4 regions of the Virgibacillus siamensis genome follow, and region 4 is predicted to be linked to each of the others. Evidence: riboswitches for the same ligand, from Rfam matches in the RefSeq annotation. Region 4 holds a riboswitch; each other region holds the start of a gene.
The links. A riboswitch is a leader RNA that binds a small molecule or an ion and turns the genes downstream of it on or off. The one in region 4 is predicted to bind thiamine pyrophosphate.
Positions count from the first base shown of each region.

Region 1: it holds a riboswitch for thiamine pyrophosphate, as region 4 does, so the genes downstream of both, thiT (energy-coupled thiamine transporter ThiT) here and thiW (energy coupling factor transporter S component ThiW) in region 4, are expected to answer to the same signal.
Region 2: it holds a riboswitch for thiamine pyrophosphate, as region 4 does, so the genes downstream of both, B1K71_RS07015 (YkoF family thiamine/hydroxymethylpyrimidine-binding protein) here and thiW (energy coupling factor transporter S component ThiW) in region 4, are expected to answer to the same signal.
Region 3: it holds a riboswitch for thiamine pyrophosphate, as region 4 does, so the genes downstream of both, B1K71_RS04540 (thiamine phosphate synthase) here and thiW (energy coupling factor transporter S component ThiW) in region 4, are expected to answer to the same signal.

Region 1 covers NZ_FUIH01000007.1:842,543-844,747, reverse strand. Annotated here, with positions in the region: gene B1K71_RS07840 (hypothetical protein) at 1-420, opposite strand, end outside; gene B1K71_RS20255 (hypothetical protein) at 552-686, opposite strand; gene thiT (energy-coupled thiamine transporter ThiT) at 762-1,337, opposite strand; TPP riboswitch at 1,457-1,557, opposite strand; gene B1K71_RS07830 (M3 family oligoendopeptidase) at 1,616-2,205, opposite strand, start outside.
Region 2 covers NZ_FUIH01000007.1:679,774-681,978, reverse strand. Annotated here, with positions in the region: gene B1K71_RS07025 (ABC transporter ATP-binding protein) at 1-69, opposite strand, end outside; gene B1K71_RS07020 (ABC transporter permease) at 100-906, opposite strand; TPP riboswitch at 1,143-1,244, shown strand; gene B1K71_RS07015 (YkoF family thiamine/hydroxymethylpyrimidine-binding protein) at 1,333-1,935, shown strand; gene B1K71_RS07010 (ECF transporter S component) at 1,928-2,205, shown strand, end outside.
Region 3 covers NZ_FUIH01000007.1:178,728-180,932, forward strand. Annotated here, with positions in the region: TPP riboswitch at 640-750, shown strand; gene B1K71_RS04540 (thiamine phosphate synthase) at 874-1,467, shown strand; gene thiO (glycine oxidase ThiO) at 1,479-2,205, shown strand, end outside.
Region 4 covers NZ_FUIH01000006.1:73,047-75,251, forward strand. Annotated here, with positions in the region: gene thiW (energy coupling factor transporter S component ThiW) at 302-796, opposite strand; TPP riboswitch at 897-1,011, opposite strand; gene B1K71_RS01275 (phosphotransferase family protein) at 1,145-2,071, shown strand; gene B1K71_RS01280 (DUF4064 domain-containing protein) at 2,090-2,205, shown strand, end outside.

The DNA.
Region 1 (2,205 bases), on a different contig from region 4:
ACCTGAACGGATGGCAGCAGGAACAAGCAATGCACATATGAGCGGCACTGCCGGTGTCGGCCAAAAGAATAACGAAATGACATACGTAACGCCAATCAGAACAAAAAATGACACATGACCATTGACCATTACCTTCTGGATTGGCTGAATCATTTTCCTGTCCGCCCCAAGATCACGGAGCGAATGTAGCAGCGCCATCATGAATGTAATAATCAAAAAGATGCTAAACAATTCCTTTGCTGCAACCAGATTGGCATTAAATATCGAAATAAACCCATCAACAATATTTCCATTATATACCCAAGCAATAACGAACGTCCCGAGTAATGAAGGGAGTACAACTCCTTTCCGGAAAATCATTGTCAGTATAATAATCAATGTGAATAAACCGTATAACCAATGTGAGATGGTCAGCTCCATTGCAACCACTTCCTTTTTTGAATGTGCTATAGCCTATGCACAAAACGGGAGAGTGGTGTCAATGGAGAGGGTCTATTGGTTTATATATTACAGACGAAATGCGCGAAAATAATATCCTTCTTAATAGCTTCTTAATCTGATGATACTTCCCCTTCGGCACAATCATTACATAACAGCCTGCCGTCTATCTGCTCACCATCAAAAAAGCCATTTTCACAGTAAACATTTTTCCCGCATGCCTGACACGCACCGATTAACTCTCTCATTAATATCACCTCTTTCTTTAGTATAGAAAAATAGTCCCTTGCATGCAAAGGACTAAAAATGGTGAGCGGATAATTTTAATGGGTAGATTCGATTAATGTTTTCGGTTGCTTATAGAATAACAGAAACACAAGCACAGCAGTCAAAATAAATGACGGCAGCATATAGGAGCCATTATAAAGCAGCGAATACAGCCATACGGGTTGTCCTTTTGGAGCTGCTTCTGCAAAAAATGCTATCCCACCAGCAAAATGCGCTAAAAAACGCAGCCCGGTTCCAATAAAAACACCAAGTGCAATATACAGAAAACTGCTCTTTCCATTACCTTTGCGGATGGCATTTCGAACCGGTTTGGCAAACGCGCCGGCAAGACCAAGCACCGTAAATGCCACAATGTAATCAAGAAATCCCTGAAGAGGTGTCAATATATATGCACCAAACATTATTTGCAGAACTCCCCATAAAAATCCTGATAAAAGACCGCCTTTCAGCCCCCAGCGGAATGCAACAATAAATATCGGAATCATAGCAAACGATACCGAGCCGCCCTGCGCCCATATTTTAAAAGATAAGAACGGAATCATATCCAATAACAGCGCCAAAGCTGTAAAAATAGGAACCTCCACTAAAAACAGTGTACGCTTCGATTGCACAACTATCTGCCTCCCCTTCCCTGTCGGCACGGTCGCCAACATGATTTTTGCACACAAAAAAAGCAATGCCAAGGGGAAGCTTCCTGATGGGGAATCCGCTCACATCGCTAATGTAATCCATCAAAAAAAGCCACCATCCCTACGCTAGTATTAACTAACAGGTTCAAAGGGTAAGAACAACTTGTTCACTCTCAGCCGTTTGGCTCCCCCTGAAGGCTTCTATTAATTTGCTTTTTATGTTAATTGTATTATATCGTACCTGAAGCGGAATGACAAAATTATAGTTTCATAAATTCTTCAACATCTTTTACACAAAGGGCAATTGCGCTCTCCCAGAAATCGGGTTTTGTCAGATCTACATCCAGATGCTTCGCGGCCAAATCTTCCACCGTCATCCGTCCGGTATCCCGAAGCAGTGCAATGTAGTCATCTTCAAAATCGCCGCCAAGTTCTTGTGCATGTGCGTAAATGCCAAGACTGAATAAATAGCCAAACGTGTACGGGAAGTTATAAAATGGTACACCGGTTATATGAAAATGCAGTTTGGATGCCCAGAAATTTGGATCATAATCAGTGATGGAATCTCCATATGCATCTTTTTGTGCCTCCACCATCAACTCATTTAACCGTTCCACTGGTACCATACCATTTTTCCGTTCTTCATAGAAACGCTGCTCAAAGTTAAACCTTGCCTGAATGTTCATGAAAAAGGCAATACTCCGCTGAATTTTCGTCTCGAGCAATGATTTCTTTTCCTCCGTGTCTGACGCGTTTTTGACGGATGCATCAGCAACAATCATTTCAGCAAACGTTGAGGCTGTCTCCGCTACATTCATTGAGTATCCCTGGTTCAGTCCATGCATATCAT
Region 2 (2,205 bases), on a different contig from region 4:
TACACTTTCATTACGTTTATAAAAAACCTTTGTTAACTGATCAATTGTAATTTTAGTCGAATGTGCCATACCAGTTACCCTCCCTATCATTTGAATCGGCTATCTCCACGGAATCAACTTACTCTGCAGTCCCCTTAACAATAAGGAGAAGAAGTAGCCAAAGAAGGAAATTAGCACCAGACCTACGTACATTTGCGTTAATAAGAAAGCTTTATAATTTACCCAAATGAGATATCCAATCCCGCTGTTGGCGGCAACCATTTCAGCTGCTACGATTGTTAATAACGCAATCGCCTGCCCCATTTGAATTCCTTCCAGCATTACCGGTAAAGAGCCAGGCAACGCAATTTTAAAGAAGAAATCTTTCGGACTCGCACCATAATTTTTAGCAACATCAATATAAATCCGGTCAATATTTGTTACACCAGCAGCTGTATTAATGACCACAGGAAAGAAGACACTGATTCCAATAATCAGCATTTTGGAAAACTCACCAATTCCAAATACAATTAAAATAATCGGCAACATTGCCAGTGTCGGAATTGGCATAAGCGCCATAACCAGCGGCGAGAAAAAATGTCGTATCGGCGAGTACATTCCCATCAGCAATCCAAGAATTATCGCAGGAATTACCCCCAATAAGAAGCCGGAAAAAATGCGGGCCAAACTGATTTTAAGATGCACGAACAGCTCACCGCTTGATCCCATCGATATTAACGTCTTAATTATTTCTGAAGGCGGTGGGAAAAAGCGCGGGTCCATAATATGCGTTTGTGATAAAATTTCCCAAAGAATCAAAATAAAAATTGGAGATGAAATGGTTAATAAACTTTTCAGCCTCTGATTGCGTTGTCTTTTCTGCCACTCAGCACGCTCCAATTGAACAGCAGATTGGTTGTTTTCCATGTTCTCGCCACCTTTCATGGACTATACTATGCATCCGCCCAGAAAGTGTGAGATTAAGATAGGCTGTTTTGTTGGAATAAAAACTGTTAAAATCCTTTAAACTTACAAGTCGCCCAGCTTTCATCATGGTTGGCCGGTAATCCTAAATTCTATTTATTTGGTTTAGTTGTAATGATGGACTTTACAAAAGCAGTGATATTGAGTACGCTTATAAATAGGAAAACTGCATAACTGAATGAACGCACTAGGGGAGCTGCAAAATGCGGCTGAGAAAGGTTACTTGACCCTTGGAACCCGATCTGGACAATACCAGCGTGGGGAAGTGCAGTACGTTATATATGTTGTTAATTTATACATATTACGCGACTGCATTTCTTTAGGGAATGCAGTTTTTTTAATTTTTACAAAAGGTTAGGAGCGATTGGAATGAATAGTTGCAGCAATTCAAGAATCACAGGGTGTCAATTCACTTTATTTCCGATGAGTGATGATTTTATTGATCTGATTCTATCAACCCTCAATGAAGTTGATACCTCGAGTGTCTGGAAAAAGACAGACGACGTCAGTACATGCATCCGCGGGAAAATGGTGCAAGTATTTGATGTCACTAAAGCTATTTTTTTGCATGCCGCAAAATCCGGCGAACACATTGCAATGACCGGTACTTTTTCGATTGGCTGCCCGGGAGATTCTGACGCAGATGCTTATATGAACGCACCGGATGAACCAGTGAACATGAAAAACTGCCTGCCCATTTCACAGCTGGCAGGATGCAAGATTGCCATTTACCCGTTAGGCAATAAGCAATATATGGATGCGATTTACAACCAAATTGATTTAGCCAAAAGTAAGGGCATTGAGGTAAGTCCGGACCATTATGCAACACGTCTTGATGGAGATGTGAAGGATATCTTTCATGCCATGCATGACGCATTTAACAACGTACAACAAGAGGTATCTCACGTTACCATGACCTTCACCATTTCAGCAAATAGTCCATCAACAAAAAGGGTTGATACCCATGGCTAAAACATGGAAATTAAAAGAAATCGTCTTAATGTCTGTATTAAGTGTTGTATGCGGGGTCGTATATATGATGTTCTCCCTTTTGGGACAAGGGATGCGGAATATTTTACTCCCATTTGGACTCGCACCGTTCGGATTTGAAATTATTTTTGGTATTTGGTTTATTGTTTCCATTATTACCGCCTATATCATTCGAAAGCCGGGGGCTGCATTAATTTCCGAAGTAGTTGCTGCTGGCGTTGAAATCCTTGCCGGGGCTCCGGGCGGTGCATC
Region 3 (2,205 bases), on a different contig from region 4:
CGGGCGCATTTCTGGATTTGAAGGAACTGCGCCTTTTTTCATGATAAGGGCAATTATGGAATAAGGATTGTTAGTCGTTTCACATATGATGCTATTCCTAAGGAGCACACTTTATCAGAAATTACACAGACAAAGAAAGTAGAATCATATACAATAATATTGTTTATGATTTTAGAATTAGAAAGGTGAATTTTATGATAAAAGGTGAAAACATACATATACGGACATTTAATAACGATGACGCTCAATCTATGCTGAATTTACAAAAAGGAAACCGTAATTTTTTCGAGGTACAATCAAAGGGCAACTAGAAAGGATGAAAAAGGCTAACGAAAATATTAAACAAGATGAGGACTATTATTTTGGGATTTTTGAAAATGATGAGAACAAGCTAGTAGGTACTATCAATCTTTTTCATATCTTTTTCATATTCTCCGTGGATCATCCCAAAGTGCTGTTATCGGCTACTTCTTAGATGAAAAATATTATAATGCCGTAAACTGGGTAATTTAGAAGCAATTTCTTTATTCACCAAACGAACGCGCTCATTGAATAACTCCGATCTTCCAACTGATAAATTAATATGTTGACTTTTTTCGTAATCTATATTAGCTTAGAATTCAATAATTGAATATTTTTGCAGACCACTAGGGGTGCCTTTATAAAAGGCTGAGATCAGAGTGATTGACTTTGGGACCCTTTGAACTTGATACGGTTGATACCGGCGAAGGGAAGTGGTGGGACGGATGCTGTTTATTTGTTTTTCAAAATATTTACGGTCGTTCAAACCACTTCCTTATGTTTGGGGAAGTGGTTTTTTATTTTATCTCTATTTCTTATAAAAAGGGGTGAATTGATATAGCAGAACTTCATGTGATTTCCACGGGAAAACAGTCGCCGGGGACACTGGCTGGGATTCTTGAAAAAATACATCCGTATGTTGACTTTTTTCATCTAAGGGAAAAGCGCTGGACAAATCAGGAGATGGTTACAACAATACATCTGTTTATTTCCAAAGGGATTCCGCTTGAAAAAATTATAATTAACAGTCGTATAGAGGTTGCACAGAGTATGCATACACATGGTGTCCAACTGACACACACTGCGGATGTGGAAATGGTGCGAAAAGCGCATGGTTCACTGTATATTGGCTGTTCAGTGCATTCTTTGGGAAGAGCTGTTTACGCGGATGAACATGGTGCTGACTTTTTGCTTTATGGCCATATTTTCGAAACGCAGTCAAAGCCGGGGCTGAAACCCAGGGGCTTGAGCAGTTTGAAAAATATTGCTCAGAATACAAAGACACCAGTGATTGCGATTGGCGGGATAACGCCTGAAAATACTCCGGTTGTGGTTGAAAACGGTGCAACAGGAGTAGCGGTATTGTCAGGTATTTTACTGTCAGATGATCCAGTTAAGGCTGCCCAAAAATATCGAAAAGCTTTAGATGAAAAGCGCTTGAATTAGGGAGGGAAACGATGAAACAGCATTATGATGTCATTATTGTCGGCGGGGGAGTTATCGGCTGTTCTGTTGCATTTCAATTGTGTAAACGAGATTACCGTGTACTGGTAGTTGAAAAAGACAGTCTGGCGGGAAAAGCCTCAGGAGCTGCGGCAGGAATGTTGGGAGCGCAGGCGGAGTCGGAGAAGAATAATCCGTTGTTTCCAATTGCAAAAGAAAGCAGGGCGATGTTTCTCGGCTTGGCTGAGGAGCTCCGATCATTGACCGGTATCGATATCGAACTTATCCAAAGTGGTATTTTGAAAATTGCCCGGACGAACGAGGAAGCTGCTGAATTTAAGGATATTGCTGCATTTCAGCAAAAGCTGCACAAGGCAGATGACCATCAAGTTAAAGTCTCCAAATCTACTAACAGGGTTGCGCAATGGCTTACTCCGGAAAAAATTCTGCAGCAGGAGCAGGTACTTTCCGAAAACCTGTCTGGCGGCTTATGGTTGCCGGAAGACGGTCAGGTAAACCCGCCGCTTCTGACCAAGGCATATGCACAGGCCGCCGCGGTTCTGGGGGCAAAAGTAATGGAATATACAGCTGTACAGGGTCTTGTAATCGAATACAATTGCGTTGTCGGTGTGAAAACCGGTACAGAGACCATTTTTGCGGATGAAGTTATTGTGGCGGCAGGTGCATGGTCCGAACAACTTCTTAATAACACAGGATTGAAGCTGGATTCTTATCCTGTTA
Region 4 (2,205 bases):
GGTTTTAGCCGATCTTCCTCCAAAAATGAGATAAAGGAAACACGGTGAGCTGAAAGCGAACCGATGTTGACTTTCACCACAAGGGTATAAGTGCGACTAAGCCTCTGGTTTCACCAATCGGCAAGTCTTCTTTATCGTAGTGGAGGAGTGTGAAGTTTGCCAGTTGCTGGGCGCTGGAGCTAGACATCGCTTGTTCAATCCGGTGAATAAAATAGGATAATAATCTTATACAGTCTTTCTCCGGACAAAGGAAGTTCCTATTCTCAGCCATAACAGCGCCCCCAGCAGTTCATCCTAAAAATTATAATTTATTGTCGAGTGATACATGTTGCTGATTTATTTTTGCGACGACAAGCCAGCCGATACAAGCACCTGTAATGCTGCTGACCAGAAACGATGGCAAAAAGAACAATGCGCCTGCCGAACTGCCCATCAAAAGATTGGCAATCGGAACCGAAATAAGTGCACCGATGATCCCGGTTCCTACTGCTTCGCCTAATGCCGCCATGCCCTTTTTGCACGTTTTTTTGTAAAGAATTCCGGCCAAAAAAGCACCAACCATTCCACCGGGAAAAGCGAGCAGCGTACCAAGACCAAGCATGTTCCGGAGCAGACCAATCATGAATGCAATCACAACAGCAGGTCCTGGGCCAAGTGTTACCGCAGCCATTACATTAACGGCGTGCTGGACCGGGTAGGCTTTTGCAACACCCGCCGGAAACCGAAGTAATTGTGCACCGATTGTTCCAATTGCAATAAAGACAGCCATTGTCGTTATTAATTGTGTTTGATTCAATCAAACCCTCCTTTCTATTGGGATGGGACCAGGATGCAGAAGTAAGATAAAAAAAGCCAGATCCAATGACGGACCTGGCTTGAAATAGGTTACTGTTAAAAATTGCATCAGTCTACTTCCCTCCGCTGGTATTAACCAGATCAGGTCCATAAGAGTCGGAAAGCTGATTTGCACTTCCCTCTCAGCCCGCATTTTGGGCACCCCTAGTAGTGAATATAATAGTATTAAATTGTTCTGCCTAAGCATAACAAAAGAATAGTAGTTTGTCATGGGAATTTTTAGAAGTGCAGCGATTACGAAACCTTTTTGTACTGCGGGTCGTACTACACAACTGAGGGAGGCTTATGTATGGAGGAAAATATAAATTTGCCGGCAGCTGTGCTTGATTGGGTCATCAATCAGACGGATCCCAAGGCTGTGGTTGAATCAGTCGACCAACTTAAGGGCAGTACATCATCCACATTACATAGTGTTTCACTCAAGTCAGAAGGGCAGCTTCATCCCTATGTGGTCCGGCAATTTGATAACAGGGAATGGCTGAGTGAAGAGCCTGATTTGGCACTGCATGAAGCTGAATGTCTGCAAATGGCGAATTATTCGGGGGTTGTAACTCCGAGGCTTATTGCATATGATGAGAAGGGTCACCATTGTGGAGTTCCGGCAGTGCTGATGACGCAACTTGAAGGTGAGGTAGATCTGAAGCCGGAGCAGATGGATGAATGGCTTCAGCGTCTGGCGGATGCCTTGGTACGTTTACATGGCATTCCTGCCGAAAACTTTCCATATCTTCATAAAAGCTATAATAATATTTCTTCATTTGGTGTGCCGTACTGGACAAATGTTTCAAATACATGGAAAAAGGCTATTAATCTTCTAAAAGCCCCGCGTCCAAACTCGGCTGAATGCTTCATTCACAGGGACTATCATCCGGCGAATGTGTTATGGACAAATGGTTCCGTCAGTGGTGTCGTTGATTGGCCGAATGGCTGTAAGGGCCCGCGTGGAGTTGATGTCGGTCATTGCCGGGTTAATCTTGCCATGTTGTGGGGAGTTGAAGCTGCAGACGAATTTCTCACGGAATACCGGAAACAGGCCGGATCCCAATTTACATACGAGCCATACTGGGATTTGTTATCTGTTGCAGATATGCTTGTGGGACCGCCGGAAGTATATCCGGGCTGGGAAGCGTTTGGTATGACCGGTTTAACCAATGACATGATGAAAGAAAGGCTCGATCAGTATGTTGTCAGCCTGATGGAAAAAGCGAATGCATAAAAAGGAGGAGAATACGTAATGAAACGGACAGGAGAAATTGTGTTATCGATTATAGGGGTTGTACTATATGCATTATGTGCATTGGGAGGATTTATTGGAGCATCTGTATTAAACAATGAGCAACTTATGTCAAA